2 regions of the Streptomyces sp. NBC_00286 genome follow, and region 1 is predicted to be linked to the other one. Evidence: riboswitches for the same ligand, from Rfam matches in the RefSeq annotation. Region 1 holds a riboswitch; the other holds the start of a gene.
What was found. A riboswitch is a leader RNA that binds a small molecule or an ion and turns the genes downstream of it on or off. The one in region 1 is predicted to bind cobalamin.
Positions count from the first base shown of each region.

Region 2: linked by a shared signal. The riboswitch ahead of OHT21_RS22155 ((2Fe-2S) ferredoxin domain-containing protein) and the one ahead of OHT21_RS36655 (cobalamin biosynthesis protein) in region 1 are both predicted to bind cobalamin.

Region 1 is NZ_CP108054.1:8,099,926-8,105,255, reverse strand. Features, by position in the region: gene OHT21_RS36675 (class II aldolase/adducin family protein) at 17-715, opposite strand; gene OHT21_RS36670 (lysozyme) at 911-1,672, shown strand; gene OHT21_RS36665 (inorganic phosphate transporter) at 1,924-3,159, shown strand; gene OHT21_RS36660 (hypothetical protein) at 3,172-3,393, shown strand; cobalamin riboswitch at 3,486-3,629, shown strand; gene OHT21_RS36655 (cobalamin biosynthesis protein) at 3,773-4,744, shown strand; gene OHT21_RS36650 (cobyric acid synthase) at 4,741-5,330, shown strand, end outside.
Region 2 is NZ_CP108054.1:4,847,741-4,853,070, reverse strand. Features, by position in the region: gene OHT21_RS22160 (alpha/beta fold hydrolase) at 1-893, shown strand, start outside; cobalamin riboswitch at 1,076-1,264, shown strand; gene OHT21_RS22155 ((2Fe-2S) ferredoxin domain-containing protein) at 1,303-1,722, shown strand; gene OHT21_RS22150 (ABC transporter substrate-binding protein) at 1,792-2,781, shown strand; gene OHT21_RS22145 (FecCD family ABC transporter permease) at 2,841-3,932, shown strand; gene OHT21_RS22140 (ABC transporter ATP-binding protein) at 3,929-4,786, shown strand; gene OHT21_RS22135 ((2Fe-2S)-binding protein) at 4,783-5,330, shown strand, end outside.

The sequences.
Region 1 (5,330 bases):
GCCGATGCCCCTACGGCTACGGCTGGCCGTACCCCTTCAACCGCTCCCCCACCTCCGCCACCTGCTCCTCGCTCAGCAGCGACGGCGAGTGACCCGGAAGCGACGACGCCGTCAGCCACAGGCGGCACATCCACTCCAACTGGGCCGTGCGGTCGTAGGCCTGGTGGAGGGTGGTGCCGTAGGTGAGGGTGCCGTGGTTCTGGAGTAGACAGGCTGTGCGGTTCCGCAGCGCCTCGAGCATGTTCTCGGCCAACTTTTCCGTGCCGTAGGTCGCGTAGGGGGCGACACGGACGGGTCCGCCGAGCGCGGCGGCCATGTAGTGGATGAGCGGCAGCTCCGAGACGAGCGTGGAAACGGCCGTGGCGTGCACGGCGTGCGTGTGGACGATGGCGCGGGCGTCGGTGGCGCGATAGACGGCCAGATGCATGGGCAGTTCGCTGGTCGGAACGAGTGAACCGAGCACCTGCCGCCCGTCGAGACCGACCCCGCAGACGTGCTCGGGCCCGAGTTCGTCGTACGGGACTCCGCTCGGCGTGACCAGGACGGTGTCCCCGACGCGGACGGACACATTGCCCGACGTACCGACGACCAGACCTTCGGACACCGTCCGGCGGGCCGTCGCCACCAGCTCGCGCCAGGGCCGTTCCGTGGCGTCCCGCGCGCCCTGCCGCTCCGTGTCCCGCCCGTCCCCTGCGTCCCACCGCTGTTCAGCCATGCCGCGATCCTGCCAGCCGGGGACAAGGGCCCGGCGCGGGCGAGGGCACTTTAGGGCGGAACACCCACCTCCGAAAGGGCGCAGAAACGAACAGAACGCCCACTCGGAGCAATTGGCCGATGAGCAACAGGAGTTCGCGGACCCTCCCATACCCTCAGGGAGATTTGTCGTGCACGCAGCCATTCCGGGGGAAAGATGGCCCGCGATCGCAAACCGTCCCGAAGTCGCCGACTGTCCCACAGCCGCCGCGCTCGCTTCGCCGTACTCTCCGTGGCGACGCTGACCATCGGCGCCACCGCTCTCGTAGAGATGCCGGTCTCTGCGGCAGCAAAGCCCGAAGGACATGACGTCTCCTCGCACCAGAAGAACGTCAACTGGGCGAAGGCGAAGAGCAAGGGCGCCAAGTTCGTCTACGTGAAGGCGACCGAGTCCCACACCTACCGCAACCCCTATTACAGCCAGCAGTACCACGGCGCGCGCAACGCGGGCCTGATCCGCGGGGCGTACCACTTCGCGCTGCCGCACAAGTCGTCCGGCAAGACCCAGGCCGCCTACTTCGTACGCAACGGAGGCGGCTGGCGGGCGGACGGCTGGACGCTGCCGCCCGCGCTCGACATCGAATACAACCCGTACGGCAAGAAGAAGTGCTACGGCCTGAGCAAGTCCAAGATGGTCGGCTGGATCAAGTCGTTCAGCAACGAGGTGAAGCGGCAGACCGGCCGCCGCCCGGTGATCTACACCACCACGCACTGGTGGAAGAACTGCACCGGCAACAGCGCCGCGTTCGCCTCCAACCACGCACTCTGGCTGGCCCGGTACAGCTCGTCGACGGGGACGCTGCCCGCGGGCTGGCGGACGTGGACGTTCTGGCAGTACGACAACGGCGGGACGCTGCCGGGTGACCAGAATCTCTTCAACGGGTCCATGAGCCGGCTCAAGCAGTTCGCGAGGGGCTAGAAGCAGAAGGGCAAGAAGCGGAAGGGCTTGAAGCAGGAGAAGGCTGGAAGCAAGGGCAGGCGGAGCCCGATACTCCGCCTCAGTTCGACTAACGCGCCGCCGATCTGGTCGACTACAACACTGCCCCTCCGGGTACCCGGAGGGGCAGCGACTCGTTTCGATACACCTCGTGGTCCTACTGAGTTCATCTTCCGTTCATTCAGGTTGCCTACGGTCCACGAACCGCTGACGTCCAATAGAAGACCGGGTAAATGGAGAACTTCTCGCTGATCCTCGCGATAGTGGTGGTCACCGCCCTCGCGTTCGATTTCACGAACGGTTTCCACGACACCGCCAACGCGATGGCCACCACCATCTCGACCGGCGCGATGAAGCCCAAAGCCGCGGTGGCCATGTCCGCCGTACTCAATCTGGTCGGCGCGTTCCTCTCGATCGAGGTCGCCAACACCATCTCCAAGGGCCTCGTCGACGAGACCGGCATCCAACCCGAAGTGATCTTCGCCGCACTCGTCGGCGCCATCCTCTGGAACCTGCTGACCTGGCTCGTAGGCCTGCCGTCCAGTTCCTCGCACGCCCTCATGGGCGGCCTGATCGGCGCCACCATCGCCTCGGCCGGCATGGGTGCGGTGCACGGCGACGTCCTCGTCACCAAGGTGCTGATCCCCGCGATCGCCGCCCCGCTGGTCGCGGGCCTCGCCGCGATGCTCGCCACCCGGCTGACGTACCGGCTCGGCCGGAACGCGAACGGCGAAGCCGCCAAGAAGGGCTACCGCACAGGCCAGATCGCCTCCGCCGGGCTCGTCTCGCTGGCGCACGGCACGAACGACGCGCAGAAGACCATGGGCATCATCACCCTCGCCCTGGTCACCGGCGGCGCCATCGCCCCCGACTCCGACCCGCCGGTCTGGGTCATCCTCTCCGCCGGTCTCGCGATCGCGCTCGGCACCTACCTCGGCGGCTGGCGCATCATCCGCACGATGGGCAAGGGCCTGACCGACCTCCAGCCGCAGCAGGGCTTCGCCGCCCAGACCAGCGCGGCCACGGTCATCCTGGCCTCCTCGCACCTCGGCTTCTCCCTGTCCACCACGCACTCGGTCTCCGGCTCGGTGATGGGCGCGGGCCTCGGCCGCAAGGGCGGAGTGGTCCGCTGGTCCACCGCCACCCGGATGTTCGTCGCCTGGGGCCTGACGCTGCCGGCCGCGGCCCTGGTCGCCGCGATCGCGGAGTACGTGACCTCCTTCGGCGCCTGGGGCACCGCGTTCGTCGCCGTCTTCCTGATCGCGTCCAGTGCCGCGATCTGGGTGGTCTCCCGCCGTGAGGTGATCGACCACACGAACGTCAATGACACCGACGGCACAACTGACATCAACGGCACGGAAGTAGCCGCCGACGTGATGGGCACGGCCATCGCCGCCGTCACCCCGCCCCCGCCGGGCCACGTCGAAGAGCCGGACACCGAGCCCGCCACCCGCACCGCCACGGTCTGAGGAATCCACCGCATGCACATCGACTGGGCAGCCCTCGGCTCCGTCTTCGGAGTCAGCCTCATCGTCACCGTCGCCCTCGTGGGCGCATTCACCCTGGGCATCGTCGGCCTCTCCCGCCGCGAATCGGCCTCCGCACAGGGCAACTCCGCGCTCCTGGCGACGACCGGCGCGTACGCCTGCTTCACGGCATGCGCGGCGGCAGTGGCGTACGGCATCTACCTGATCGTGGCCTGACGCCCAACACCCCACCCGCCCACGTCCGTCGGCCCACACGTCTGTGTGGGCCTTCGCACACTCTCCCGTCGCAGGTCAGCGGCAAGTTGACGGCTGTTCGTGGGCGTGGTGGACTGCCCGAGCCAAGTACGGCGGCAGAAGAGGAAGCCGGTGTGAGTCCGGCGCGGTCCCGCCACTGTCACCGGGGAAGCAGTTCTCCGGGAGCCAGGAACTCTCGCCGTCGGTCTCGTCGAACCAGGGCGCGGACACCCTGAGTGAGGACATATCGCCATGCGCGGCTGCCTGTTGCGGATCAGTTTGCCGAGTACGAGGGTTTCGCCGAGTACGAGGGTTTCGAGGACCCCAAGGGTTCTGCCTGACGTAGCGACAGGCTGACCCCATGCGTGCCGATCGCGTTTTCGCGTACGGCGCCGCCGCCGGCCTCCTCGGTGACCAACTCCTCGGCGATCCACGCCGTGGACATCCGGTCGCCGCGTTCGGCCGGACCGCGAGCGCCGTGGAACGGGTGCTGTGGCGGGACCACCGTGGGTGGGGCGCCCTGCACACCGCCGTATGCGCCGGCGGTGCCGTATCGCTCGCGGCCCTCGCCGCCACGTCCGTACGTACGTCCCGTACCGCCTCGATCGCACTGACCGCGGCCGCCACCTGGGCCGTGGTCGGCGGCACTTCGCTCGGCCGCGAGGCCCGGGCCATCGGCCAGGCACTGGCCGCCGGGGACATCGAGACGGCCCGGGAGCGACTGCCGCACCTGTGCGGACGGGACCCGCAGGCGCTGGACGCCGACGGGATCGCCCGCGCCGTCGTCGAGTCCGTCGCCGAGAACACCTCGGACGCGGTGGTCGGCGCGCTGGTGTGGGGCGCTGTGGCGGGTGTGCCGGGCCTCGTCGGCTTCCGGGCCGTCAACACGCTGGATGCCATGGTCGGGCACAAATCGCCCAAGTACCGGCGTTTCGGCTGGGCTTCGGCACGGCTCGACGACGTGACGGGCTGGCCCGGCGCCCGGCTGACCGCCGCCCTAGCGACCGTCGCGGGCGGCGATCCACGCGGAGCCATACACGCCTGGCGCACCGACGCCGCCCAGCACCCGAGCCCCAACGCCGGGCCCGTCGAGGCCTCGTTCGCGGGGGCGTTGGGCGTACAGCTGGGCGGAACGCTGTCGTACGGCGGGCGAGTTGAGCACCGACCCGTACTCAACGGCGAGGGACGGGCCGTCCAGGTCGACGACATCGAGCGGGCCGTACGGCTCTCGCGACGCGTGAGCCGGCTCGCGCTCGGCGCGACGGTCGCCGGACGGCTCGTCACGCGACGGCTCCTCACCGGTCGGCTCATCGCAAAGGGGCGTACGTCATGAGCGGCGGTGGGCTGCTGGTCGCCGGGACGACTTCCGACGCCGGAAAGAGCGTCGTCACGGCCGGGATCTGCCGGTGGCTGGTGCGCCAGGGCGTCAAGGTCGCGCCCTTCAAGGCGCAGAACATGTCCCTCAATTCGTTCGTCACGCGCGAGGGCGCCGAGATCGGTCGCGCGCAGGCCATGCAGGCACAGGCCGCACGCGTCGAGCCGACGGCGCTCATGAACCCCGTACTGCTGAAGCCCGGCAGCGACCGCAGCAGTCAGGTCGTGCTGATGGGCAAACCGGTGGGCGAGTTGAGCGCGCGCGGCTACCACGAATGGAGGGGCGGCGCGGAGCGCCTCGAACATGGGCGGCGGGGGGTGACGGGCGGGAGGCAGGAGCAGTTGCTCGGGACCGTGCTGGAGTGTCTGGCCGAGTTGCGGGGCACGTATGACGCGGTGATCTGTGAGGGGGCGGGCAGTCCCGCCGAGATCAATCTGCGGCGGACCGACATCGTGAACATGGGGATCGCCAGAAACGCCCGGCTTCCCGTGCTCGTGGTCGGGGACATCGACCGTGGCGGGGTCTTCGCGTCGTTCTTCGGGAC
Region 2 (5,330 bases), 3.3 Mb from region 1:
GCATCGGCGACTCCTCGGCGACCTGGGCCGAGCTCATCCCCGACCTCGCCCGCACCCACACGGTGATCGCCCCCGACCTGCTCGGCCACGGCGCCTCGGAGAAGCCCCGGGCCGACTACTCGGTCGCCGCGTACGCGAACGGGGTGCGCGACCTGCTGTCCACGCTCGACATCGAACAGGCCACGCTGGTCGGGCACTCGCTCGGCGGCGGCGTCGCCATGCAGTTCGCGTACCAGTTCCCGGAGCGCACGGAGCGGCTGATCCTGGTCAGCGCGGGCGGCGTGGGCCGCGAGGTGAATCCGGTCCTGCGGGCGGTGTCGCTGCCCGGCGCCCATCTGATGCTCTCCGCGCTGCGCCTGCCCGGCATGGGTGTGCAAGCACGCCTGTTCGCCCACCTGATGCGACTCCTCGACACCGATCTGGGCCAGGACGCACCGGAGTTGCTCACCCTCGTGGACGCGCTTCCCGACGCGACCTCGCGCAGCGCCTTCATCCGTACCCTGCGCGCCGTGGTCGACTGGCGCGGCCAGGTGGTGACCATGCTCGACCGCTGCTACCTCACCGAGGGCATGCCCACGATGCTGATCTGGGGCGACCGGGACAGCGTGGTGCCCGTACGGCACGCGTACGGGGCGCACGAGGCGATGCCCGGCAGCCGCCTGGAGATCTTCGAGGGGGCCGGGCACTTCCCGTTCCACACCGACCCCGCGCGGTTCCTCTCCCTCGTCGAGGAGTTCACGCGTACCACCGGCCCGGCCGACTGGAGCCGGGAGAACTGGAGCGGACTGCTCCGCGCCGGACGTCCGGGCAGCGCGGCGGGACAGCCGGACACCGCGCAGAACCGGGCCGTGGAGCGGGACATGAGAGAGGCGAGCGAGCGCAGCGCGACGTGATGCCGCGCGGCCCGGTCTCCTCCACGGGCGTTCTCCTCCAGCCGGTCCAGAGACGCCTCGACGCCGAACCGGCAGTGGTGTTCCCGGAAGCGCCGCAGAGGGCGCGTCGGCTTCGCCTGTCGGGCAAGAGGCTGTCGGGCAAGAGGCGTAACGCCCCCTGGGTACCGCCCTGATGACGCGCCGTGCCTCAGATGCGATGATGCTCGGCGACAAGGCGACGGCGGACGAGGAAGCCGGTGTGAATCCGGCGCGGTCCCGCCACTGTGATCGGCGAGCGGATCCCGAACAGGCCACTGCCCGGAGACGGGTGGGAAGGCCGGGACGAGCTTCGACCCGAGAGCCAGGAGACTCACGCGGTCGCCTCCTCGACGAACCCGGGGCGGATTTCCCCGGAGGAGGGTGGTTCGGCATGCCCGTGAGGCCGGCCGAGGGGGCGTACGAGAGCCCGGGGGGCAGGGGACCGGTCGAGGCGATACCGCCCGGCCAGGTGCCGTGCCGGGTCGTCGTGTGCCGGGACTGCTGCTGCGGCAGTCCCAAAGTGACCGGCGTCGATCACGCGGCGCAGACCGCGCGCCTCCGTGAGGCCGCCCCCGTACGCGTCTCCGCATGCCTGGACGTGTGCGATCAGGCCAACGTGATCGTCGTGCAGCCCTCCGCCGCCGGACGGGCCGCCGGGGCGCGGCCGGTCTGGCTGGGTCTGGTCAACGACCCGGCCGCGACCGAGGACATCGCCGCCTGGGTGAGGGCGGGCGGCCCCGGCATCGCTCCCCGGCCCGAGATCCTCGACCTCTACGCCTTCACCCCGCCTCGGCGCCGCGCGGTCTCCTGAGACCGGCAGCCCGCGCGCCGACCGTCCGCGCGCCGACCGTCCGTAGCACCCGTACGAGAGGAACCTCCCATGACGGGCACACGCCCGCTGTCCTATCTGCTGGCCATGGCCACAGCTCTGCTGATCTCCGGATGCGGCGCAAGCGCCCAGGACGACGCCGGTGGCGCCAACGGCCCGGCCGCGAAGGGCTTCCCGGTCACCGTGTCCAACTGCGGGGTGAAGACGACGTTTCAGCGCCCGCCGCAGCGCGCGGTGTCGCTGAACCAGCACGCGACCGAGGTGATGCTGGCGCTCGGGCTGGAGAAGTCGATGGTCGGCACGGGCTACCTCGATGACGAGATCCTCCCCGACTACCGGGCCGCCTACGACAAGGTCAAGGTGCTGTCGAAGGAGTACCCGTCGTACGAGACGCTGCTGGCCGCCGAGCCCGACTTCGTCTACGGCGGCTGGTCCTCCACCTTCGACGAGAAGGAGGGCCGCTCCCGTGACGCCTTCACCAAGGCCGGCGTCAACACGCGCCTCAACCTCGAGGAGTGCCCGTCCGGGCCGGTGACCATGACCTTGATGGACAAGGAGATCCGCGAGGTCGCCAAGGTCTTCGGCGTCCCGGCGCGGGCCGAGCGGCAGATCGAGCGGCTGCACGCCACCTTGGACGAGGTGGAGGAGCGCCTCGACGGCGTCGAGCCGGTCAAGCTGTTCGTCTACGACAGCGGCGACAAGACCGCCTTCACCGCGGGCGGCGCGGGCATCGGCAACGACATGATCGAGCGGGCCGGCGGGGTCAACCTCTTCGCCGAGCTCGACAAGCCCTTCGGCGACGTGTCGTTCGAGCAGGTGGCCGAGCGGGCGCCCGAAGTCATCGTCATCTACGACTACGGCGACCAGACCGTGGCCCAGAAGAAGGAGTTCCTGCTCGCCAACCCGGCTCTGAAGGACGTACCCGCCATCAAGAACCAGCGGTTCGCGGTGCTGCCGCTGTCCTCCACCGTCCTGGGCGTACGGGTGCCCGCGGCCGTTTCATCGCTGGCCCGTCAGCTTCACCCGGACCGCTTCCGGTGACCGGTGTGACGGAGCCGGCCGCCGCCGGCCGAGACGCCGACGGGGCCGACGCGGGCAGGATGCCAGGGACTGCCGAGGCGGTCGGCAAGAGCGCTCCCGGGCCCGGGGCCGCGCAGTCCGTGACCGGCCGCCGCAGGCTCCCCTACGCCCTGGTGCTGGCCGGGCTCGGCGCCCTGGTCGCGGTGGCGGCGACGTTCGGGATCGCGGCCGGTTCGGTCACGATCCCGGCCGGGGAGGTGTGGGGCATCCTGCTCCACCAACTGCACCCCGCCCTGGCCGAACCGACGTGGCCCCCGGTGCGCGAGACGATCGTCACCGACGTCCGGCTGCCCCGGGTACTGCTGTGCGCGGTGGTCGGAGCCGGACTGTCGGTGGCGGGGATGGCGTTGCAGGCCCTGGTGCGCAATCCGCTCGCCGATCCGATGCTGCTGGGGGTCTCGTCGGGCGCGAGCGTCGGCGCGGTGCTGGTCCTCGTCTTCAACGTGACGCTGTTCGGTGCCTTCTCGCTGCCGCTGGCGGCGTTCTGCGGCGCGCTGGCGGCCCTGGTCGCGGTGTACTTCCTGGCCCGCTCCGGCGGACGGATGACCACCGTGCGGCTGGTGCTGGCGGGCGTGGCGATGGCCGAGGTGCTGTCGGCCGTGGCGAGTTTCCTCGTGGTCACCTCCAACGACCCCCACAAGACGCAGTCGGCGCTGCGCTGGATGCTCGGCGGACTGGCCGGCACCACCTGGACGATGGTGTGGATCCCGGCCGGCGCGGTCCTGCTCGGCACGGCCGTCCTGCTCGGTGTGAGCCGTCCGCTGAACCTGCTGCTCGCCGGGGAGGAGGCCGCGGCAGCCCTCGGCCTGGACGTCCACCGCTTCCGGGCCGCGCTGTTCACCGTGGTCGCGCTGATGATCGGCACGATCGTCGCGGTCAGCGGCCAGATCGGCTTCGTCGGCCTGATCCTGCCCCACGTCGTACGACTCCTGGTCGGGGCCGACCACCGCCGTGCGCTCCCGGCCGCGGCCCTGCTCGGCGCGGCCTTCCTGATCGCCGCCGACCTGGCCGCACGCACCCTCATGAACCCCGAGGAGATCCCCGTCGGCATCCTCACCGCCCTGGTCGGCGGCCCGTTCTTCCTCTGGCTGATGCGCAGGAGGGCACGATGACCGTACGACCGGAAGCGGCACCCGGGGCCTTGGACATCGACGACGTGTCGGTGGTCGTCGACGGCAGGCCGCTGGTGGACCAGGTCTCCTTGAGGGTGTCTGCCGGGGAGGTGGTCGGGCTCGTCGGCCCGAACGGCGCCGGCAAGTCCACCCTCTTGCGGACCGTCTACCGGGCGCTGCGTCCCACCTCGGGACGGGTGTTGCTGGACGGGACGGACGTCTGGCGGATGCCCGGCAAGCGGCTGGCCCGTCACCTGGCGGCTGTCCTGCAGGAGCACGCCGGGGACTTCGAGCTCACCGTGTACGAGGTGGTGGCCATGGGCCGCACCCCGCACAAGCGCGCCTTCGCGGGCGACGACGCCGATGACCGCGCCATCGTCATGGCGGCCTTGTCGGAACTCGACGCCGCCGACCTGGCCGACGCGCCGTTCGAGCGGCTGTCGGGCGGGGAGAAGCAGCGCGTCCTGATCGCCCGCGCACTCGCCCAGCGGACCGGGACGATGGTGCTGGACGAGCCCACCAACCACCTCGACCTGCGCCACCAGCTCGACGCACTCCGGCTCGTCCGCCGCCTCGGAGTCACCGCCGTCGTCGCGCTGCACGACCTCAACCTCGCCGCGTCGTTCTGCGACCGCCTCTGTGTGATGGCGGCCGGACGTGTGGTCGCCCACGGCGCACCACGGGACGTCCTCACCCCCGCCCTGCTGGCCGACGTCTACCGCGTCGAGGCGGACGTCACCGAGCATCCCCGTACCGGCCTGCCCCAGGTGACGCTGCTCACCGGCCACGACCTGACCGGCGACCGCCCGCCCGGACACAGACCCGGACACAGACAGGGAGCCGCGCAGACATGACCGCACCTACACCCGCATCCGCTCGCGCGCCCGCCGAGGCCGTCGCCGCAGCCCTGGAGGACGTGGCGGCTCTCGGAGGATTCTTCACCCTGGCCGTGGGCGGCCCTGGCCAGGGCTGGCATCCGGTCACCGACGCCTACGCCCGCGGTTTCACCGACCTCGCGGAGGCGGTTGCCGACCGCTACGACACCCGCGAGGCACGCATCGGCGTCTCCATCGCGCAGCTCGGACACGCCGCACGCCTGTGGTCCCCGGTCCTGGCCTGCACGCTCCTGCACGGCATCGTCCCCGACCTGGCCGGGCTGCACCGCGCCGACGACGGCCCCGCCCTGTGGCTGCCCGCCCTCACCGGCTGGTACGCCGACCGGATCCCACACCTCACCGAGGCGCTCTACGAGTTGGTGGTCGAGCAGCACCTGAACGCACTGGCCGCCGGGCTCCGCGTCAAGATCTCCCCCCGCCTCCTGGACGGAAACACCGCCTCCGCACTGGCCGGGACAGCCCAGGTACTCCTGCCGGCACGGCCGGCCCTGCGCGGCCCGCT